DNA from 2 places in the Streptomyces sp. NPDC048142 genome. Region 2 is predicted to be linked to the other one. Evidence: riboswitches for the same ligand, from Rfam matches in the RefSeq annotation. Region 2 holds a riboswitch; the other holds the start of a gene.

Region 1 (11,431 bases), on a different contig from region 2:
CCTGCCGCCCCGGGCGGGCGGACGGAGACCGGGGAGCTGCACAGCAGCCAGACAGTAATCGGACGACTACGCACCGACCAAGGACCGCGCCGGTCGCGGATGGGGGTCCCAACGCCGCCGCCCCGCCGGTGACCTCGGTCTCCGGCGGGGCGGGGCGTCAGCGTGATGCGCGGCGATTCCCTCGTTCGGGCGTGCCGCGCCGTGGCGTGCTGTGGGCGCGCCGTGGCGTCAGATGCGGACGCCGAACTGGAAGGTGCCCATGTAGTCCATCGACTCGTAGCGGACGAAGGCGCCCGGCTTCGGGGCGTGCAGGATCTGGTTGTTGCCGGCGTAGAAGCCGACGTGCGACAGGCCGTTGAAGAAGACCAGGTCGCCCGGCTTGAGCTGGCTGCGGCCGATCCGCTGGCCGTCGTTCTGCTGGGTGTACGTGGTCCGGGTGATGGAGACGCCGGCCTGGGCGAAGGCCCACTGGGTCAGCCCGGAGCAGTCGTAGGAGTTGGGGCCCGAGCCGCCGGAGACGTACGGCTTGCCGATCTGCGTGGCGGCGGCGCTCAGCGCGGCGGCTCCGCGGCCGGACGCGGGGGCCTCGTTGCCGAGTGAGACCCGGTCTCCGGCGGCGCGGCTGGCGCGCTGCTCGTCCTTCTGCATCTTGGCGCGCTCGGCCTGGGTCAGCGTGTTGAGCAGCCGCTGGGCGTCGGCCAGCTTGCCCTGGTACTTCTTCTTGTTCTCGGCGAGCGCCTTGCGGACCTCGGCGAGGTCGCCGAGCTTGTCCTGGGCTTCCTTGCGCTGCTGGGCGAGGGTGCGCTGCTTGGCCTGGATCTTCTGCAGCGACTCCGCCTGCTTGGCCGTCAGCTGGTCGAGCGCGGAGGCCTGGTCGAGGAAGCTGTCCGGGTCCGAGGCGAGGAAGAGGGCCACCGAGGGGTCGATGCCGCCGGAGCGGTACTGGGCGGTGGCGATCGAACCGAGTTCGCCGCGCAGGGTGTTGAGGTCGTCCTGACCGCGGGCGACCTTGTCCTGGATCGCGTCGACCTGCTTCTTGAGCTGGTCCTGCTGCTCCTTGGCCCCGTTGTACTTCTCGGTGGCCGCCTCGGCCTCGTGGTAGAGCTTGTCGACCTTCGCCTTGACTTCGCTCTTCTTCGGCTGGGGGTCGGCCTGGGCGGCCTGGGAGGTCAGGGCCACTGCTGCGGCGGCGGTCGCGGTGATCACGGTCACGCGGGCGCGGCTCGGCTGCTTGGGACGACGGTGGGACGCCACGGAGACGAGCTCCTTCTTCCTCAGAGCCGCCTACCGGGCTGTGGGGAAAGATTCCCCGGCTCCGCGCACATGACGGACTCGGCGGTTCCTTCGCCGTCACCCCCAATGGGTGATCAACCGTGCGAAGGTTCGAGGCCTGACCCTAGTGACCATCTTGTGATCAGTTCAAATCCTCACAGGAATTTTCTCGTCACACCAGGCACTTCTTTACTCTCACCCCACCGCGTGTAGTGGCGACTTGACGGTACGTTCCCAGAAATCCGGCATGCCACACATGCCGCGCATATCCCTCTAGACGCGCGAAAGGCGCTTGAGGAGCAAGACGGACGCGACCGGTCTCGCCCCGGCCTTCGCCACGCCGTCCGCCACCTCACGGTCGGTGGAGACGACCACCACGGGCCGCCCCGGCGGTTCCGCGCGGGCCAGTTGACGGATCAGCTCGTCCGCCGTGACCCCGGCCTTGCTGAACAGCACCCGCACGCCCCGCGGCGGGGCCAGTAGCACCGGGGCGGCCAGTTCGGCCCCGTCGAACACACAGGTCATCTCCGCGCCGGTCTGCGCCGCGAGCACGGAGAGACCGCCCAGCAGCCGCAACCGCTGCTTCTCCAGCGGCATCTGCGGATAGCCGGTCTTGGTGACGTTGTAGCCGTCCACGATGAGATGGGCCTGCGGCAGCGCCAGCAGCTGGTCGAGAAGCGCCGGATCGGTCTCCGAAAGGGCCCTGGCGGCAATGTCCTTGGGTGACATCCGGCCCGGCTCCACCGCGTCCACGGTGTCGGCGGGATGCGTCGTCGCCGGGGGAAGAGCCAGCTCCCGCCGCAGCCCCGAGGCCGCTTCCAGCACGGTGTCCAGGAGCAGCCGCAGCCGCATGTCCTCCACCGAGCGGCCCTCGCGGGCGGCCCGGCGGCTCGCCTCCAGGGCCGCCTCGGCCTCCCCCAGCCGCCCCTTGAGCCGGCGCGACTCGCCCTCCACCGCGGAGAGCTGGGCGGCCGACTCGGCGCGTACGGTGTCGGCCTCGGCGGCGCTGCGGCGCAGGGCGGCCTCGCCGCGCTTCACCTCGCTGAGCGCGCTGCGCAGCTTGCGGTGCAGCGACTCGGCCTCCTTGCGGGCCGCCTCCAGCTCGGTGCGCAGCCGCTCGGTCTCGGTACGGGTGTGGGCGCGGGCCCGCGCCAGCTCCTCGCGCAGGTGCTCCAGTTCGCGCCGGGTCTGCTCGTCCGCCCGTTCCGCGTCGGCGCGCTGGACCTCCTCGCCGGCCGACTCGACCAGCTTGACCCAGCCGGTCGGGCGCAGCACGTAGGCGGCCGCGGCGACGTCGAGGGGATCGGCGGCGGCGGGCGGCGAACCCGCCTCCAGGGCGCCGGTCAGCTCGGGCTGGGACTGGGCCAGCCGCTCACCGATCCGCCGCCGGAAGAGGGCGTCGCTCTCCAGCGCGGCGGCCATCGCGTTCCCCGCGAACTTGGCCCGCCTGGTCGGGGTGAACCGGGCGTACTGCCGTAGCTGGGCGGGCAGTTCGGCGACGGTCAGTCCGCCGAAGGCGTCCGAGACCAGCGCGACGACCCGCCGTCGCACACCCTCGGGCAGCGGACGGCCGAGCGCCTCTGCACCGCCGTCGGCCGCGTCGGCCGGTCCGGCGCCGCTGGTCGGCTGATCCACCGTCCGTCACCTCATAGATGTGTGATGGATGCGCTCCCTCAGGAGGCGGCACCCGGCCTGTCCACCAGTTCGATCTGGTCCACCGCGTTGCACCAACGACAGCGGACCGACTCGATGGTCTCACTGACGACCTCCCGCTCCTCGACACTCGACTCACCGGCCAGGTCTAGGTGCACGTACTCCACGACCTTGGAGGAGCGGGTCACGTCGAAGCGCGTGAGATTGCCGCACAGCGTGCAGCGCCAGCGGGTCCCGTCGGTCGGCAGGGGAACCGTCGTCATCGTTGCGTCCTCTTTCGTCGTCTCCGGGAGCCCGCGCCGGGCGCGCCGCCGCGACTCCACCTGTCTACGTCAAGGATCTCGCGGTGCACCGTCGAACTGCGGAAGTCCTGGCGTAACCCTACGGCCTCGCGTATGGGCCCCGGCACGGCGAGGCGCTCCATCCCGTTCTCCACCGGTACGTCATGCTCTGTACATGATCGAGTGGCGGCAGGCCGACCGGCGGACCACGGCCGGGAGAATCCGGGACGCGGCGGCGCCGGGCGGTGCCCCGGTCACGTACGGACTGATCGGCGTCTGCGGGGTGATCTTCCTGATCAGCCCGCTCTCCGGGTTCGGTGGCGCCGCCCACCGGAGCGAGGACGCGCTGCTCGCCGCGCAGGCCGCTTACTTCGAGCGGTGGGGGGTGATCCCCGCCGAGCTGTGGGAGGGCTCCGCACCTGCGCTGATCACCCCGTTCACCGCGCTGTTCGTGCACGGCAGCTGGCTGCACCTGCTGGGGAACCTGCTGTTCCTGTACGTGTTCGGCGCGATGGCCGAGGAACGCATGGGCCGGGTGCGGTTCGCCCTGTTCTATGTGGGCTGCGGCTATGTGGCGCTGGCCTGCTACGCGGCGGCGCACGCGGACTCCGGGCAGACGCTGGTCGGGGCGTCGGGGGCGATCTCCGCGGTGCTCGGCGCGTTCCTCCACCTCTTCCCCAGGGCCCGGGTGACCAGCCTGTTCCCGTTCCTCTTCTTCCTGCCGCTGCGCTTCCCCGCCTGGATCGTGCTGGTCTTCTGGTTCGCCCTCCAGTGGGCGGCGGCGCAGGGGGCGGGCAGCGGGCCCGGGGTGGCGTATCTGGCGCATGTGGCCGGGTTCGCCGTCGGATTCCTCTACGCCTGGGGGCGTTACCGGGGTGGGACTAGAGTGAAGGTTCCAGCCACCGAGGGAGACAGCCAGCCGTGATCACCGCGATCGTGCTCATCAAGACCAGCGTGGACCGGATTCCGGAGATCGCCGAGGCCATCGCCGCGCTGGACAGCGTCAGCGAGGTCTTCTCCGTCACCGGCACCTACGACCTGATCGCCATGGTCCGGGTCGCCAGGCACGACGACCTCGCCGATGTCATCCCCGGCCGGATCAGCAAGATCCCGGGCGTCGAGGGCACCGACACCCACGTGGCGTTCCGTACATACTCCCAGCACGACCTGGAAGCGGCCTTCGCCATCGGCCTCGACGCGTAGGCGCACCGGCGACGCACCCCGGCCGGGGACAGGCAGCGCGCCTGTCCCCGGCCGGGGTGTTTCATCAGAACGTGTCTCGGACCCGGGCCGCTTCGCCGCGGTCCGGGACGCAGCGGCCGTCCTCGGTGCGGTAGTTCCACCGGGCGCCCTCCCGGACCAGCTCGGTGACCGCGCGCAGGAACCGTTCGATGTGCTCGTCGGGCGTACCGGCGCCGAAGCTGACGCGGATCGCGTTGAGGGACTCCTCGCCCGGCCCGGCCTCCGGCGCGCCGCACTCGCCCGGGTCCTGCGGGTCGCTGCCGAGCAGGGTGCGCACCAGCGGGTGAGCGCAGAAGAGGCCGTCGCGCACGCCGATGCCGTATTCGGCGGAGAGGGCGGCGGCGAAGTGCGAGCTGTTCCAGCCGCGCACCACGAAGGAGATGACCCCGACCCGGGGCGCGTCGTCGCCGAACAGCGAGAGCACCCGCACCTCGGGCACCTGGGCGAGCCCTTCGCGGACCCGGCCCACGAGCTCCTGCTCCCGGGCGACCAGGCCCTCGAAGCCCGCCTCGGTCAGGGCCTTGCAGGCGGAGGCGATGGAGTAGACGCCGATGACGTTGGGCGAACCGGCCTCGTGCCGGGCGGCCGTGGTGTGCCAGTCGACGTCCACGCCGCCGTCGGGACGCCGGGCGACCTTGCGGGAAGCGCCGCCGCCGGCGAGGTACGGCTCGGCCGCCCGGAGCCAGTCGGCGCGGCCGGCCAGGACCCCGGAGCCGAAGGGCGCGTACAGCTTGTGGCCGGAGAACGCGACCCAGTCGACGTCCAGTCCGGCGATGTCCACGGGGTGGTGCGGGGCGAGCTGGGCGGCGTCCAGGACGATGCGGGCGCCGTGCGCGTGGGCGGCGGCGGCCAGTTCCTTCACCGGCCACAGCTCTCCGGTCACGTTGGAGGCGCCGGTGACACAGACGAGGGCGGGGCCGTAGGGGTCGCGGTCGGCCAGCGCCCGTTCCAGGGTCTCGACGGCCTGGCCCGGGGTGCGGGGCGCGTCGAGGTAGGTGACCTGGGCGTCGCGCCAGGGCAGCAGGGAGGCGTGGTGCTCGGTCTCGTACACGAAGACCTGACAGCCGGCGGGGATCGCGGCGGCCAGCAGGTTGAGGGAGTCGGTCGTGGAGCGGGTGAAGACCACCTGGTCCTCGGCGCGGCAGCCGAGGAACTCCGCGACCGTACGACGGCTGTTCTCGAAGAGGTCGGTGGAGAGCTGCGAGAGGTAGCCGGCGCCGCGGTGGACGCTGCCGTAGTACGGGGCGTACGCGGCGACGTCGTCCCAGACCCGCTGGAGGGCCGGTGCGCTGGCGGCGTAGTCGAGCGCGGCGTAGGCGACCTCACCGCCGGTGACGAGCGGGACGGTGACGTTCTGCCCCAGAACGGGCAGCGGGGTACAAACCGACGGGTCGAGGACAGCGGTGGGGACAGACATGGCGAACTCCCGTAACAGCCAGGCGAAGGGGGGCCCGGGGGGCACCCCCGGATAAGCACAGTCGGCGCCGGCGGGTACGCGGCAGCGCGGACGAGGAAGGAAAAGAGTGTGCTGAAGGGGGGCGTTTCGCCCTAACGCATTCGCTTGCTCACAAGAGGCTCCCTGGAGACCAGGACCCCGGGGGCCGGCATCCGCCGGATGCCGAGGGGTCCGCGCTTGCCGCAGACCTCGCTGCCTACGGCCTGGTCCTCACCCGGGGCACCCCGCCACGGACGGAGGGTTGCCGGACAGCGGGCCGGGGCCGTAGTCGCTGTCACTCATGACCTGCGCAGCATCCTGCCATACGTACGCACACGCGCAAGGGCGCGGTCCGGCATCCGGACCGCGCCCTGCCGCACACCGTGCGCCCCGAAGGTGCCGCTGGGCCGTGCTCAGGCGTTGCTGGCCGCGATCCAGCGCTCCAGCGCGCGCTTGGCCGCACCGGAGTCGACGGCCTCGGCCGCGACCACGATCTTCGCCGCGAGCTGCTCGGTCAGCGTGCCGGGCCCCGGGTCCAGGGCGACCAGGGCCGCCGCCGAGTTGAGCAGCACCGCCTCGCGCACCGCGCCGCCCTCGCCGTCCAGCAGGCGGCGGGCCACATCGGCGTTGTACGAGGCGTCGGCGCCGCGCAGCGCCTCGACGGGGACGATGGCCAGCCCGACGTCGCGCGGGTCGAAGGGCTCCTCGCGGACCGCGCCGTCGCGGACCACCCAGACCCGGGAGGTGGCGGTGGTGGTCAGCTCGTCGAGGCCGTCGTCGCCGCGGAAGACCAGCGCGGAGTTGCCCCGGTCGGCGAGCACGCCCGCGACGATGGGAGCCATCCGGGCGTCGGCGACGCCGACCGCCTGCGCGCGGACCTGGGCCGGGTTGGTGAGGGGGCCCAGGATGTTGAACGTGGTCTGTGCGCCGAGTTCCTTGCGGGCCTTGGCGGCGTACCGCAGGGCGGGGTGGAACTTCACGGCGAAGCAGAAGGTGATGCCCGCCTGTTCGGCGACCTCGACGACCCGCTGCGGGGTCAGCTCCAGGTTGACGCCCAGCTTCTCCAGTACGTCGGATGAGCCGCTCGCGGAGGAGGCGGCCCGGTTGCCGTGCTTGACGACCTTCGCGCCGGTGCCCGCGATGACGATCGCGGACATGGTGGAGATGTTGACCGTCTTGGCGAGGTCGCCACCGGTGCCGACGATGTCGACGGTGCGGCCGGGCACCTCGATGGTGTTGGCGTGGGCGTACATCGCGCGGACCAGTCCGGTGACCTCGTCGACGGTCTCGCCCTTGGCCCGCAGCGCGACGGCGAACCCGGCGATCTGCGCGTCGGTGGCCTCGCCGCTCATGATGCGGTCCATGGCCCAGGCGGTCTCCTCGGAGCTGAGGTTCTCGCCGCGCAGCAGGGGGTTCAGGATGCCGGGCCAGGAACGGTCCGCCACGCTGTCGCCGCCGTTCGGGGTCACAACGTTCATGGTCCGCTCCAGGGTCCACAGCCGGTCAGGAAGATGGCTCCACCCTATCCAGCCGGGAGGACCGCGAAGAGCCCCGTCCATCGAATGGACGGGGCTCTCACGGTGGCGATCAGGTCAGGCGATCAGTGGTGACTGTGGCTCTCGCTGATCTCCTTGTACTCCTCGGGGGTGGCCTTGGGGATCTGGTTCCCCTCGGCGAAGTACCCCTTGCTGAGCTTGGCGCGCAGCTTCTGCACCGGGGAGATCTTGCGCTTGACGCCGTTCTCGTCGACCGCCGGGCCGAGTTCGAGCGGCTGGTACTGCTCGTGCGCGGTGAGCGTGTGCAGCTGCTCGGGGCTGAGCGGCTCGTGGATCTCGACGAACTCACCGTGCGGCAGGCGCTTGATGATGCCGGTCTCGCGACCGTGCAGCACCTTCTCCCGGTCACGGCGCTGGAGGCCGAGGCAGATCCGCTTGGTGACGATGAACGCGATGACCGGTCCGGCGAAGAAGAAGATCCGGACGAACCAGGTGATCGAGTTGATCGACAGGTGGAAGTGCGTGGCCCACAGGTCGTTTCCACCGCCGACGAGACCGATGAAGTACGCCGTGATCCAGGCGACGCCGAAGCCCGTACGGGTCGGGGCGTTGCGCGGGCGGTCCAGGATGTGGTGCTCGCGCTTGTCGCCGGTGATCCAGGACTCGATGAACGGGTACACCGCGATCGCGGTGAGGACCACACCGAAGCCGACCAGCGGGATGAACACGCCCAGGGCGAGCGTGTGGCCCCACAGGTTGATCTCCCAGCCCGGCATCACACGGACCAGCCCCTCGGCGAAGCCCATGTACCAGTCGGGCTGGGCGCCGGTGGACACCTGGTCGACGCGGTACGGACCGAGCGCCCAGATCGGGTTGATCGTGGCGATGGCCGAGATGGCCGCGATGATGCCGAAGACGAGGAAGAAGAACCCTCCGGCCTTCGCCATGTACACGGGCAGCAGCGGCATGCCGACGACGTTCTTGTTGGTCCGGCCGGGACCCGCGAACTGCGTGTGCTTGTGGTAGAAGACCAGGATCAGGTGCGCCACCAGCAGGCCGAGCATGATGCCCGGCAGCAGCAGGATGTGGATCGAGTAGAACCGGGCCACGAAGTCGTGGCCGGGGAACTCGCCGCCGAACAGGAACATCGAGATGTACGTGCCGACGATCGGCACGGACAGGATCGCGCCCTGGGTGAAGCGGACACCCGTACCGGAGAGCAGGTCGTCCGGGAGGGAGTAGCCGGTGAACCCGGTGAACATGCCGAGCACGAACAGCAGGAAGCCGAAGAGCCAGTTGATCTCGCGCGGCTTGCGGAAGGCGCCCGTGAAGAAGACGCGCATCATGTGCACGAACATGGCGGCCAGGAAGATCAGCGCGGCCCAGTGGTGGATCTGCCGCACGAGCAGACCACCGCGGACCTCGAAGCTGATCTTCAGGGTCGAGGCGTAGGCCTCGGACATCCGGATGCCCTGCATGGGCTCGTACGGACCGTGGTAGACGATCTCGCCCATGCTCGGCTGGAAGAACAGCGTCAGATACACACCCGTGAGGATGATGATGATGAAGCTGTAGAGCGCGACCTCACCGAGCATGAAGGACCAGTGGTCCGGGAAGATCTTGCGCATGTTGGCCTTGGCCAGGCCGTAGATGCCCAGTCGGCCGTCCGCCCAGTCGGCCACCCGCTCGCCGGCCGGAGCCTTGCGTCCGCCCGCCGGTTCGCCGGCCGAGGGGTTCCTTGGTGCAGTACTCATCCGCGCTCCCAGAAGGCAGCACCGACGGGCTCGTCGAAGTCGCCGAGCGCCTCGAGGTTGCCCTCGCTGTTGACACCGATCCGCAGCTGCGGAAGGGGGTGGCCGGCCGGACCGAAGATGACGCGAGCGCCGTCGGAGAGGTCGAAGGTGGACTGGTGGCACGGGCAGAGCACGTGGTGCGTCTGCTGCTCGTACAGGCTGATCGGGCAGCCGACGTGGGTGCAGATCTTGGAGAACGCGACGATGCCCTCGTGGGCCCAGTCCCGCTGGCGCTTGTCCTTGATGTCGTCCGGCTCGATGCGGACGATCATCAGGGCCGCCTTGCCCATCTGCGTCTGGAAGTCGTGCGACTCCGGGTCCAGACCCTCGGGCATGGCGAAGGCCAGCGACCCGACGGTGATGTGCTCGGGGCGCAGGGGCTTCATCGTGTTCATGTTGATGAGCTGCTTGCCCTCGGCCCACAGGGTGGTCCGGAGCTTCTTCTCCGGCAGCGGACCGAGGTCGCGCAGCAGGACCACACCGGAGAGCGGCACCAGGGCCAGCGCGCCGAACATGGTGTTACGGATCAGCTTGCGACGGCCGATCGCGGACTCCTCGGCGCCGGCCGCGAAGTCGGCCAGGACCTGGGCCTTGACCTCGGGCGGGGCCTCGATCGGGTGCCGGTCGGCGGCGACCTCGACGTCGGACATCAGCGTGCGCGCCCAGTGGACGGCTCCCGCGCCGATGAAGAAGAGCGCCGCACCCAGGGTGAGACCCAGGGAGAAGTTGAGCGCGCTCACATGGCCGAAGGGCCAGATGTAGACGATCTTGTCCACCGGGAAGATGACGTAGGAGGCGATGAAGCCCACCGTCGCCAGCATCGAGAGGGTGAACATGAACGCGACGGCGCGCTCCGAGCGGTTCGCGGCGCGTTCGTCGAGGTCCTGGATGCGCGGCTGGTGGGCCGGCAGCCCCGGATCGGCGAACGGGTCGTCGTTTCGCTCCACCGCGCCGTGCGCGGTCTCCTGCACCACGGGCAGGTTGTCTTCTGGAATCTGTTGGCTACTCATGACTTCTTGGCCTTAGCGGTGTGGGCCGCGACCCAAACGGCGACTGCGACGAGCGCGCCGAGTCCGAAGATCCAGGCGAACAGACCTTCGCTGACCGGACCGAGACCGCCCAGGGCCAGGCCGCCGGGGCTCTCCGTCTCGTCACTGTTCACGGACTCGATGTACGCGATGATGTCCTTCTTCTCCTGCTCCGGCATCGTCGTGTCGGGGAAGGAGGGCATGCTCTGCGGGCCGGTCTGCATGGCCTCGTAGATGTGCTTCGGGCTCACGCCTTCGAGGTCGGGGGCGTACTTGCCCTCCGTCAGGGCTCCGCCCTTACCGGTGAAGTTGTGGCACTGGGCGCAGTTGGTGCGGAACAGTTCGCCGCCGTTGGCGACGTTCGCGCCCGCCGGGTCGACCTGCTTGTCGGTCGGCGTGATCGGACCGGCGCCGAGCGACGCGATGTACGCCGCGAGCTGGTCGATCTCCGCCTGGTTGTAGATGACCTTCTTCTTCGGTACCTGGGCGCCCCGCTGCTGCGCGGGCATACGGCCCGTACCGACCTGGAAGTCGACGGCGGCGGAGCCCACGCCCACGAGGGACGGCCCGTCGGTGGTGCCCTGACCGCCGGTTCCGTGGCAGCTGGCGCAGCCTACGGAGTAGAGCTTCTTGCCCTCTTCGATGGCGAGGGACTGGGCGGTTTCATCGGCCTGCGCCTTGCCCGCAGGCGCAAACGCGGCGTACAGCCCCCCGGTGGCCGCCAGCGCGAGGAGTAGTACGACGACCGCCGCCAGCGGATGGCGTCGTCGTGCGGAGAGCTTTTTCACGGATTACCCCGGTGTCAGGATCTTCTGCGTCGATGGTGGGCGGGTGCGAGTCCCGGTTACTTGATCATGTAGATCGTTGCGAACAGGCCGATCCATACGACATCGACGAAGTGCCAGTAGTAGGACACGACGATGGCGGCGGTGGCCTGATCATGGGTGAACCTCTTGGCCGCGTACGTTCTGCCGAGGACCAGCAGGAAGGCGATGAGACCGCCTGTCACGTGCAGACCATGGAAGCCGGTGGTCAGGTAGAACACCGAGCCGTACGGGTCGGACGAGAGGGAGAGCCCCGCCTCCTTGACCAGTTCCACATACTCCAGGACCTGGCCGCCGATGAAGATCGCGCCCATCACGAACGTCACGATGAACCAGGTGCGGAGCTTCTTCACATCGCCCCGCTCGGCGGCGAAGACGCCGAGCTGGCAGGTGAGTGAGGAAAGCAC
Region 2 (11,431 bases):
GGCGGCGAGCCGGAGCAGGCTGCGGGAGTCGACCAGGCCACGCTCGGCGAGGCGGGAACCCGTCCACAACTCAGCCAGTTCCGGGGCGTGTTCGCTCAGGCCCTGGTGTTCGTCGGAGGACATGTGGTCCTTCGTCGTCCGGGCCGGCAGCGCGTCCGGCACCACCCCGCGCATCGCCTCGGCGAGCAGCGGTTTGTAGCGCCAGGGGCTGATCCGCTCCGGCAGCCGTACGGCGAGGGTCGCTTCCAGGATCCGGTCGTCGTAGAACGGCGCGGCGACCGGCAGCCCGATCGTCATGCCGACGTCCTCCATCGCCTGGAAGTGCCGGGCCCCCATCCGTACGGCGTCGATGTCCACATGCCGCCCGCGCCAGGGGTCGATCGGCTCCGCGTGCTCGGCGGCGGCCCGGAACTCCTCGGTGATCAGGGCGCATCCGTGCTCGGTGAACCAGGGCCGCAGGGACTGCCGTACGCCCCAGGAGAGCAGCGGGGTCCGGGCGACGGGCTGGGGCCGGGTGCTGACCGCGCCCGCGATCCAGCGGGGGAACGCGGAGCGGTCCAGCAGGGCCTTCACCGTGGGCAGGAGAGGCCAGCCGAGCTGGTGGCGCAGGCCGCTGAGGTGGTTCCAGGCGGTGAGGGGGTTGCCGTGGAAGAGGTCCTGGTAGGCGTGGGGCAGACCGAGGAAGAGTTCGTCGCCGCCGTAGCCGGTGAGGTGGTAGCGGGAGCCGGTGGCGTGGGCGCGGCTCAGGAGCAGGTGCGCGCGGGCGCGGCCGGGGGCCACGGGGAGCGGTTCGTCGTTCAGCTCCGCCGCGCAGGAGGCGAGGTCGGCGTAGAAGTAGGGGGCTTCGGCGGCGGGGACGACGTGGTGGTCCAGGGCGGTGGTTCCCGGAGTGCTCCGGTTCGCCGCCTCGACCGCCCGCCGCGCCCACGTCTCGTCCTCGCTGTAGCGGTCCCGGGCGGCCACCGTCAGCAGGGACAGCGCCGCCGGGCCGGTCTCCCGGGCGGCGAAGGTGAGGGCCGTGGAGTCCATGCCGCCGGAGAGCTCGCAGCTGATCCGGTCCACGCCGCCGACATGGGCCCGTACGGAGGCGGCGACGGCCGCGCCAACTCTTCGGGCCCCCTCGGACAGGGAGAGTTCGCCGGGCGGCGGCTCCCACCAGCGGTACTCCGTGGGGCCGGGGACGGCGGCCGTGCCCGGTGCTGCGACGGGCAGGGCCAGGCCGTACCCGGCACCGGTCTCGTACACGCCGCGCCACACGACGCGGCGGCTCAGGGGATGCGGCACGAAGTCGAGCAGGCGCAGGGCGAGCGCGCCGTCGTCCAAGGGCGCGTCGATCAGTCGGGCCAGGGCCGCGGGGCGGTCGGAGGCGATGGTTCCGGCCTCCGGGTGCCGGGCGTGGTAGATCCGGCGCAGCCCGGAGGCGGTGCCCCGGATCCACGTCTCCCCGGAGAGCCGGGCGACGACGTGGTACAGACCGGGCAGCCGGGCCAGGCGGCGTTCCAGCCCGGCCCGGTCCCGGGCGCCCTCCAGGAGCCCGGGACCGGGCCGGGCTCCTGGAGGGCGCCCGGGACCGGGCCGGGCCGATGAGGACGAGGGCGTCCGCGCCCCGGGCGAGATGGCTGACCTCGCGGAACAGCGGGCGGGCGACCACCCAGGGCCGGCCCGACGGATGGGCGACGGTCAGGGCGCCACCCGCCCGCGGGTCCGGCCCGGTCGCTCCCCGTGCGGGAAGCCGCCCGGCCACCGCCGCTCCCGCCACGCTGTCCGGCAGGACGACGAAGTAGTCACGCGGCTGGCCGGGCATCTTCACCTTTCGGAAGTTCTCACACAGTGCACAGTGCACAGGGGGCTGGGGGCTGAGGGCAGGGGCAAGGGGACAGGGGCAGGGGACAGACCGGCGGATCAGATGATGCGCCGGGTCCAGTACTCCTTGTACGAGCCGACGAAGTAGCCGGCGGTCTTCTTCGAAAAGTCGCCCTGCTTGAACAGCGACGGCTTCACATAAGCCTTCTTCTGCTGCTTCATGACACCTTCCCTTCTGTGCGGTTGACGACCGTTGTGCCCAACTGGCTTCTGCACAACTGACGTTATTCATGCGACTGGTGTTCATGATGTGAACACCAGAACCATCATGTCCCGCTGTCGATCCGGTACGCATGATTCCGACTTACCGTGCGAAGTTGGCTGGATAGCGCGAGCGGCGAGGCCAGCGGCGGGCCGTTCCGGGGTGCCTCCACCGGGGGCCCGGGGCACCGGCCGGTCGCCCTGCGCAGTCGCACACCGCTGAGGTACCGGCGAGCGGCGGACTGGACTCATGGCCGAATACGGTCACCCCCGCATCGCACGGTTCCAGTGAAAGGTGACGGGGTATCGGGAGACCGCTGGTGACAGGTAACAGGTCACACCGGAAACGCCACAGGGGCGGCACCCCCCGTGAAGGAGATACCGCCCCTGTGGGACGCACTGTGACGTACGGGAACGTACGCCGGACTTTCGATCAGCCGGAGGGCACCCGGGAGAACCCGGGGCCTCCGTGGCGGATCAGAAGTCCATGTCACCGCCCGGCATGCCGCCCGGGGCGGCCGCGCCGGCCTTCTCGGGCTTGTCGGCGATGACGGCCTCGGTGGTGAGGAAGAGCGCGGCGATGGACGCGGCGTTCTGCAGAGCGGAGCGCGTGACCTTCGCCGGGTCGATAATGCCCTCGGCGATCATGTCGACGTACTCGCCGGTCGCGGCGTTGAGGCCGTGACCGATCGGCAGGTTGCGGACCTTCTCCACGACGACGCCACCCTCAAGACCACCGTTGACGGCGATCTGCTTGAGCGGGGCCTCCAGCGCGAGCTTCACGGCGTTGGCGCCGGTCGCCTCGTCGCCCGTGAGGTCGAGCTTCTCGAAGACGGCCGAGGCCTGGAGCAGAGCCACGCCACCACCGGCGACGATGCCCTCCTCGACGGCGGCCTTGGCGTTGCGCACCGCGTCCTCGATGCGGTGCTTGCGCTCCTTGAGCTCCACCTCGGTGGCGGCGCCGGCCTTGATGACGGCCACGCCGCCGGCCAGCTTCGCCAGACGCTCCTGGAGCTTCTCGCGGTCGTAGTCCGAGTCGGAGTTCTCGATCTCGGCACGGATCTGGTTGACGCGACCCTGAACCTGGTCGCTGTCACCGGCACCGTCGACGATCGTGGTCTCGTCCTTGGTGATGACGACCTTGCGGGCACGGCCGAGCAGGTCCAGGCCGGCGTTCTCCAGCTTGAGACCGACCTCCTCGGAGATCACGGTGCCACCGGTGAGGATGGCGATGTCCGCGAGCATGGCCTTGCGGCGGTCGCCGAAGCCCGGAGCCTTGACGGCGACGGACTTGAACGTGCCCTTGATCTTGTTGACGACCAGGGTGGAGAGCGCCTCGCCCTCGACGTCCTCGGCGATGATCAGCAGCGGCTTGCCCGACTGCATGACCTTCTCCAGCAGCGGGATGAGGTCCTTGACGCTGGCGATCTTCGAGTTGACGATCAGGATGTACGGGTCGTCGAGCGACGCCTCCATACGCTCCATGTCGGTCGCGAAGTACGCCGAGATGTAGCCCTTGTCGAAGCGCATACCCTCGGTGAGCTCAAGCTCCAGACCGAAGGTCTGGGACTCCTCGACGGTGATGACGCCTTCCTTGCCGACCTTGTCCATCGCCTCGGCGATCTTGGCGCCGATCTCGGTGTCGGCGGCGGAGATGGAGGCGGTCGAAGCGATCTGCTCCTTGGTCTCCACGTCCTTGGCCTGCTCCAGCAGAGCGGCGGAGACGGCCTCGACGGCCTTCTCGATGCCCCGCTTGAGGGCCATCGGGTTGGCGCCTGCGGCGACGTTGCGCAGACCCTCGCGGACGAGAGCCTGAGCCAGAACGGTGGCGGTGGTCGTACCGTCGCCGGCGACGTCGTCCGTCTTCTTGGCGACCTCCTTGACCAGCTCCGCACCGATCTTCTCGTACGGGTCCTCGAGCTCGATCTCCTTGGCGATGGAAACACCATCGTTGGTGATCGTGGGCGCGCCCCACTTCTTCTCGAGGACGACGTTACGGCCCTTGGGGCCGAGGGTGACCTTGACGGCGTCGGCGAGCTGGTTCATCCCGCGCTCGAGACCGCGCCGTGCCTCCTCGTCGAACGCGATGATCTTGGCCATGTGAAGTGGTCCTCCCGGACAGGGGTGGATTTCTCCGGACCGAGAGGCGCCCGCGACGGACGGCCTGCCTGCGTGGTGGTTCCTTGCCCCACCACACCTGCGGGCCTCACCGGCCCGGTCCAAGTTTCTGTCACTCTCACCTGGAGAGTGCTAACGCCAATGATTAGCACTCGACCCCTGCGAGTGCAAGCGTCCCCGGTCGGATGTGGACAGCGGCGCGCCCCGGATGCGGACAGCGGCGCGCCTCGGACGTGGACAGCGGCGCGCTCCCCGGCCGGGGTCGCCCGGACGCACGCAGGGCCCGATCCCCTGATCCGGGGGCCGGGCCCTGCGTGCGTGCGTAGTGCCGTCGGACGACCGCGCCGAGCTCAGCCGACGGCGAGCTTGACCATGTCGGCCTGGGGCCCCTTCTGGCCCTGCGAGATCTCGAATTCAACTCGCTGACCCTCTTCGAGGGTGCGGTACCCGTCCATCTGGATCGCGCTGTAGTGGACGAAAACATCCGCACCACCGTCGACCGCGATGAAGCCGTACCCCTTCTCCGCGTTGAACCACTTGACGGTGCCCTGAGCCATGCCTAACTCCCCTATTACTGGCCCTTGCACGGGACCGCACTTCGCGGCCCCGGGTCGGAACTCACCCCCCGACAGGAGAGGGGTGCGCGGCGCCGCAGCGCGTCGACCGCGGCCGAATGTATCCGCCCAACTGCCCTCTGCAACAGGTCAATCGGACGAGAATTCTCGACGCAGAAGAACACGCGAATATGCGGGTTTGCTGAGATTACGGGCAAGTCGGGCCAGGCAAAGGGCACTTATGCCACAAGAGGTTCGCGCACTTTGGCTGCTTCTTATCGGAACCGGGCGCATTCTCATATGCGGGCGGCACGGGCAGCGGGTGGGGCTTCCCCAACTGTACCGTGCTCAACCATGCAGAATTGCCCCCTCCGCTTCTCTCGCGGAGGGGGCAACTGTGGTCACACAGAGGTGCGGTGGGGGCCGCCGCGGAGCGGCCCCGGGCGGTTCAGCAGCCGCCGGCGACCGCGGGGATGATCGAGACGCCCGCGCCGTCCGGCGTGGCCGCGTCCAGGCCGCCCTCGAAGCGCACGTCGTCGTCGTTGACGTACACGTTGACGAAGCGGCGCAGCTTGCCCTGGTCGTCCAGGACGCGGGCCGCGATGCCCGGGTGGTCCTTCTCCAGGGACTCGATGACCTCGGAGAGCCTGGCGCCCTCCGCCGGGACCTCGGCCTGGCCGCCCGTGTACGTACGGAGGATGGTGGGGATGCGGACCTTGACGCTCATGGTGGTGCCCTTCTTCCTTCGTTCTTGGGGTGGTCAGGCGGAGGCGAGGCCCGCGGTGCGGAACGCGTCCAGGCTCGGCTTGATGGTGGCCGTGGCCTGCGAGGTCGCGGCGACCGCGTCGAGCGTCTTGAGCCCGTCGCCGGTGTTCAGGACGACCGTGGTGAGCGTCGGGTCGATGACACCCGCCTCGATCAGCTTCTTCGTCACGCCGAGCGTCACACCGCCCGCCGTCTCGCCGAAGATGCCCTCGGTACGGGCCAGCAGCTTGATCGCGTCGACGACCTGCTCGTCGTTCACGTCCTCCACCGCGCCGCCGGTGCGGCGGGCGATGTCCAGGACGTACGGGCCGTCCGCCGGGTTGCCGATGGCCAGCGACTTGGCGATGGTGTTCGGCTTCTGGGGCCGTACGACGTCGTGACCGGCCTTGAAGGCGGCGGAGACCGGGGAGCAGCCCTCGGCCTGGGCGCCGAAGATCCTGTACGGCCTGTCCTCGACGAGTCCGAGCTTGATCAGCTCCTGGAAGCCCTTGTCGATCTTCGTGAGCTGGGAGCCGGACGCGATCGGGATGACGATCTGGTCGGGCAGCCGCCAGCCGAGCTGCTCGCAGATCTCGTACGCCAGCGTCTTGGAGCCCTCGCCGTAGTACGGGCGGAGGTTGACGTTGACGAAGCCCCAGCCCTCGCCGAGCGGGTCGCCGATGAGCTCGGAGCAGAAGCGGTTGACGTCGTCGTAGTTGCCCTCGATGCCGACCAGCTCACCGCCGTACACCGCGGCCATGACGACCTTGCCCTGCTCCAGGTCGTGCGGGATGAACACGCAGGAGCGCAGCCCGGCGCGGGCGGCGGCGGCGCCGACGGCTCCGGCCAGATTGCCCGTGGAGGAGCAGGAGAGGGTGGTGAAACCGAAGGCGCGGGCGGCCTCGACGGCGATCGCGACGACGCGGTCCTTGAAGGAGTGCGTCGGGTTGCCGGAGTCGTCCTTCACGTACAGGCCGCCGGTGACGCCCAGCTCACGGGCCAGGTTGTCGGCCTTGACGAGCTTGGTGAAGCCGGGGTTGATGTTGGGCTTCTCCGCGACGTCGGCGGGCACCGGCAGCAGCGGGGCGTAACGCCAGATGTTGTCCGGGCCGGCCTCGATGCGCTTCCTCAGCTCCTCCGGGGAGCCGGTGGGCAGGTCGTAGGCCACTTCCAGCGGCCCGAAACAGGACGCACAGGCGAAAAGGGGACCGAGCTCGAAACGCTCGCCGCACTCGCGGCAGGAAAGCGCTGCGGCGGGACCGAGATCAACGGCCGAGGCGGAAACCGGGGCGGAAGCCGAGGCAGAAGCCCGGGCGGAGGAAGAAGCGGTGTTACCCGCGTCCGAAGAAGCGGTGTTACCTGCAACGGTCGGAACAGCCATGATGGCGGAGGCCCTTTCTCCTCATCTTCCTTGCGACGCATTTCGCCACAAGACGGAATTGGCACCTTCCCCACCGTGACCTCGCGGTCGGCGGGAGGGTTGCCGGGACTTCAACGGGCCGTTCCCTCAGTCCCTCTGGATGAGCTCTATGGCACTGGATCTTCGATCCAGGCGTTTATGCGCGATCCGACCCCGACATGCGACGGCCATACGCGTTGTTCAAGACTGTAACCGAAGCATCGGACCGTTGAGATAGTCGTCCGAACCGCGAGATGGATCACATACAGGGAGTGCCGACCGTGCTCGAAGAGGTGGAACGCTGGCTGACCAGGCGTTCCTGGTCGTCCGGCGACCGCCCGCTGAACCGGCTCACCGACGCCCGGGACGCCGATCCGCGCGGCACGTCCGTGAGCGTGGTGCTGCCCGCGCTGAACGAGGAGGCCACGGTCGGGGCGATCGTGTCGACGATCCGCCGGGAGCTGATGGAGAAGGTCCGGCTCGTCGACGAACTCGTGGTGATCGACTCCGGCTCGACCGACGCCACCGCCGCCGTGGCACGGGCGGCGGGCGCCCGGGTGGTGCACCGGGACGCGATCCTGCCCCGGATCCCGGCCCTGCCCGGCAAGGGCGAGGTGCTGTGGCGGTCGCTCCTGGTGACCAGCGGCGAGATCGTCTGCTTCGTGGACGCCGACCTCAAGGACTTCTCGGCGGACTTCGTCTCGGGGACGGTCGGGCCGCTGCTCACCGACCCGGCCGTCCAGTTCGTCAAGGCGATGTACGACCGCCCGTTCGGCGACACCGCAGGCCAGGGCGGCCGGGTCACCGAACTGGTGGCACGCCCGCTGCTCAATCTGCACTGGCCGCAGCTGGCCGGATTCGTGCAGCCGCTGGGCGGCGAGTACGCGGTGCGGCGGTCCCTGCTGGAGCGGCTGCCGTTCCCGGTCGGTTACGGAGTGGAGCTGGGCCTGCTGGTGGACGCGCTGCACACGGTGGGCCTGGACGCGCTGGGCCAGGTCGACGTCGGTGTGCGCAAGCACCGTCACCAGGACGGGCAGGCGCTGGGCCGGATGGCGGCGGCGATCTACCGCACGGCGCAGCTGCGGCTCTCCCGGGGCCATCTGGTGCGGCCCGCGCTGACCCAGTTCGAACGCGGCGAGGACGGCTTCGTGCCCCGCACCCATGCGGTGGACACCGAGGAACGGCCGCCGATGCGGGAGATCGCGGAGTACGCGGAGCGCCACGCGGCGTAGGAGCGGCGGAGCGCGGGGACCCCGGAGGCGTTTGACGGCTTCCCGAACGGGCTAGGTTCCGCTACATGGTCTCCGAGCACGCCGAAACCGCCGCCACCACCGCCACCGCCCAGGTCCTCGTCGCGTCCAACCGGGGCCCCGTCTCGTACACGCTCGGCGAGGACGGGACGCTCGACGCCAAGCGCGGCGGGGGCGGTCTCGTCTCCGGGCTGAGCGCCGTCGAGGACAAGCTGTGGGTCTGCGCGGCCCTCGGCGACGGCGACCGCGAGGCGGTCCGGCGCGGGGTCGGCGAGGCGGGTGTGCGGATGCTCGACATCGACGCCGGGATCCACGCCGACGCGTACAACGGCATCGCGAACTCGGTGCTGTGGTTCGTCCACCACCTGCTCTACCAGACGCCCGTCGAGCCGGTCTTCGACGCCGAGTTCCGCCGCCGGTGGGCCTCCTACGAGACGTACAACCGTGCCTTCTCGCGGGCGCTCGCCGAGGAGGCGGGCCCCGGGGCAGCGGTCCTCGTCCAGGACTACCACCTGGCCCTGGTCCCCGGGATGCTCCGAGAGCTGCGCCCGGATCTCAGGATCGGCCACTTCTCGCACACCCCGTGGGCGCCCGTCGACTACTTCCGGCTGCTGCCCGACGACATCGCGGAGCAGTTGCTGCGCGGCATCCTCGGCGCGGACCGGGCCGCGTTCCTGACCCGGCGCTGGGCGGACGCGTTCATCGGCTGCTGTACGGAGATCCTCGGCGGGACGGGCCACACCCGGATCGGGGTGCACGGGCTCGGGGCCGACGCGGACTTCCTGCGCCGGCGCTCGCAGGAGCCGGACGTCCTGGAGCGGATGGCGGCGCTGCGGGAGCAGGTGGGCGAGGGCCGCAAGACCATCGTGCGGGTGGACCGCACGGAGCTGTCCAAGAACATCGTGCGCGGCCTGCACGCCTACCGGGCCCTGCTGGACGCCCACCCGGAATGGCGCGAGCGCGTCGTGCACGTCGCCTTCGCCTACCCCTCCCGGCAGGATCTCGCCGTCTACCGGGACTACACGGCGGCGGTGCAGTCCCTGGCCACGGAGATCAACGGGGCGTACGGCACGGAGAGCTGGACGCCGGTCGTCCTCCACGTCAAGGACGACTTCGCCCGCTCACTGGCCGCGTACCGGCTGGCGGACGTGGCGCTGGTGAACCCGATCCGCGACGGGATGAACCTGGTCGCCAAGGAGGTCCCCGTCGTCTCCGACCACGGCTGCGCGCTGGTGCTGTCGCGGGAAGCGGGGGCGTACGAGGAGCTGGGCGAGGATGCGATCGTGGTGAACCCGTACGACGTGACGGGCACGGCGGAGGCCCTGCACGAGGCGCTGACGATGAGCGGTGACGAACGCTCCGGCCGTACGAAGCGGCTGGCCGAGGCGGCGACGGCGCTGCCGCCCCAGCAGTGGTTCCTGGACCAGCTGGAGGCGCTGCGGCGGGAGTGAGGCCGCACGCGCTGGGCGGCTGAGGCATCGCGGGGGGGCGGGCGTCCTGCCGGGCGCCCTCCGCCTACAGTCGCTCGGCCAGGGCCGTCAGGAACTACAGCCGCTCGGCCAACGCCCTCAGGAACTACAGCCGCTCGGCCAGGGCCGCCAGGAAGTCCACCACCGCGGCCGGGCCCGGCACCGACAGGTCCGCGCGTTCGGACAGTTCGGGCACCTCGGCGCTGCCGCTGCACACCAGGAGTCCGGGGACGCCGTCCGGGCCCTCGGTCCGCAGCTTCTCCACGGCGGCGAACGCGGCGAGGTCCCCGAGGTCGTCGCCCGCGTAGATCACGGACTCGGCGTCCCGATCGGCGACGAACGTGGCGAGCGCGACGCCCTTGTCCATGCCGGGTGGGCGCAACTCCAGGACCAGGCGGCCCGGTTCGACGATCAGCCCGTGCTTGGCGGCCAGCTCACCGAGGGGTCCGCGCAGCGTCTCGAAGGCCGCCTGTGGATCCTCCGCGCGCCGGGTGTGGACGGCGACGGCCTGGCCCTTCTCCTCGATCCAGGTGCCGTGCCGGGCATCGAACTCGCCCAGTACGCCGGGGAGTTCCGCACGCACCGCGGTCACCCCCGGGTGCGGGGCGGGAGCGTGGACGGTACCGGTCGCGGCGTCCCAGCGCTCGGCGCCGTAGTGCCCGAGCACCACGAGGTGCTCCAGCCCGGGAACGCCCGCGAAGCCTCCGTAACGCACCGCGACGCCCGCCGGCCGGCCGGTGATCACCGCGATGGCGGCGACCTTCGGCGCGAGCGCGGCGAGCGCGGTCACGGTGCCGGGGTGGGCGCGGGCCTGCTCCGGGTCCGGGACGATGTCGGCGAGCGTGCCGTCGAAGTCGAGGGCGACGACCGCGCGGTCGGGCCGGGCGAGAACGGCGGCGAGCCCCTCGCGGCCGGCCGGGGTGGTCGGGGTCGGCAGGTGTGCGGAGTGGCTGCCCATGGGGGCGAGCCTAAGCCCTGGACGGGCTGATCACGAGCGTTCCCGGGCCGGCGACGACTGCGCAGGGACGCCGGCACCGGTCCGACGACGACTACTCACGGGCGCCCGCGAGTTCGACCGGCCGGGTCCGCAGGGCGAGCGGGGCGGAGCACCACGAGGTCGCGGACCTGGCCGGAGGCGGCCATGACCAGCGCGTCGGCCAGGGCGGTCCCCGTACAGGATGGAGTGGAGCGATGCCGAGGATCACCCGTAGCCGGTCCCTGTGGTCGCCCGTCCCCGGGCTGTTCGCGGCCAACCATGCGGGCCGGGTCGCCACCCGCGTACCGGTGGCGGATCCGGCGGTACACGGTGCGGGCGCGGCGGTGCTCGCGGTCCGGCGGCACGCGGTGCGGCGATGCTCGCGGTCCGGCGGTGCTCGCGGTCAGGCGGTGCGCGGTCCGGCGGTGCGCGCGGTGCACCGGGCGCGGTCCGGCGGTGCGCGGCAATGCGCGCGGTCAGGCGGTGCTCGCGGTGCGGCGGCGACGGCCCTGCGGTGACCGCCCGTCCCATCCCTCCTCTCCCTCCCCGCCCGGCTCGCTTGACAGCCATTCCCCCACAAGACCATGATTCCATTAATTGACTCATGGAATCGAGGTGAGGCGCGTGGCAGACACGAGCACCCCGAACGCGACGTCCGGCAGCTGGGCACTGGAAGCCCGCGGCCTCGGCAAGCGCTACCGGCGCGGCTGGGCGCTGCGCGACTGCTCCTTCCGGATCCCGGCCGGCCGCATCTGCGGTCTGGTCGGCCCGAACGGGGCCGGCAAGAGCACCCTGCTCCGGCTGGCGACCCGGCAGGTGCAGCCGACGACCGGCGAACTGCGGGTCTTCGGCGTACC

What was found. A riboswitch is a leader RNA that binds a small molecule or an ion and turns the genes downstream of it on or off. The one in region 2 is predicted to bind S-adenosylmethionine.
Region 1: it holds a riboswitch for S-adenosylmethionine, as region 2 does, so the genes downstream of both, ACGF2Y_RS28010 (aminotransferase class V-fold PLP-dependent enzyme) here and thrC (threonine synthase) in region 2, are expected to answer to the same signal.

The regions. Positions count from the first base shown of each region.
Region 1 is NZ_JBIDBC010000027.1:85,460-96,890, forward strand. It holds gene ACGF2Y_RS27985 (NlpC/P60 family protein) at 229-1,254, opposite strand; gene ACGF2Y_RS27990 (NYN domain-containing protein) at 1,546-2,907, opposite strand; gene ACGF2Y_RS27995 (hypothetical protein) at 2,946-3,188, opposite strand; gene ACGF2Y_RS28000 (rhomboid family intramembrane serine protease) at 3,382-4,131, shown strand; gene ACGF2Y_RS28005 (Lrp/AsnC family transcriptional regulator) at 4,128-4,409, shown strand; gene ACGF2Y_RS28010 (aminotransferase class V-fold PLP-dependent enzyme) at 4,474-5,865, opposite strand; SAM riboswitch class IV at 6,073-6,190, opposite strand; gene trpD (anthranilate phosphoribosyltransferase) at 6,297-7,361, opposite strand; gene ACGF2Y_RS28020 (cytochrome bc complex cytochrome b subunit) at 7,484-9,133, opposite strand; gene ACGF2Y_RS28025 (Rieske 2Fe-2S domain-containing protein) at 9,130-10,182, opposite strand; gene ACGF2Y_RS28030 (c-type cytochrome) at 10,179-10,988, opposite strand; gene ACGF2Y_RS28035 (heme-copper oxidase subunit III) at 11,045-11,431, opposite strand, start outside.
Region 2 is NZ_JBIDBC010000012.1:18,527-29,957, reverse strand. It holds partial or broken gene ACGF2Y_RS17425 (asparagine synthase-related protein) at 1-1,804, opposite strand, end outside; gene ACGF2Y_RS17420 (keywimysin-related RiPP) at 1,903-2,025, opposite strand; gene groL (chaperonin GroEL) at 2,542-4,164, opposite strand; gene ACGF2Y_RS17410 (cold-shock protein) at 4,533-4,739, opposite strand; gene ACGF2Y_RS17405 (MoaD/ThiS family protein) at 5,185-5,463, opposite strand; gene thrC (threonine synthase) at 5,497-6,861, opposite strand; SAM riboswitch class I at 6,880-7,007, opposite strand; gene ACGF2Y_RS17395 (glucosyl-3-phosphoglycerate synthase) at 7,161-8,111, shown strand; gene ACGF2Y_RS17390 (trehalose-6-phosphate synthase) at 8,177-9,580, shown strand; gene otsB (trehalose-phosphatase) at 9,705-10,556, opposite strand; gene ACGF2Y_RS17380 (ABC transporter ATP-binding protein) at 11,199-11,431, shown strand, end outside.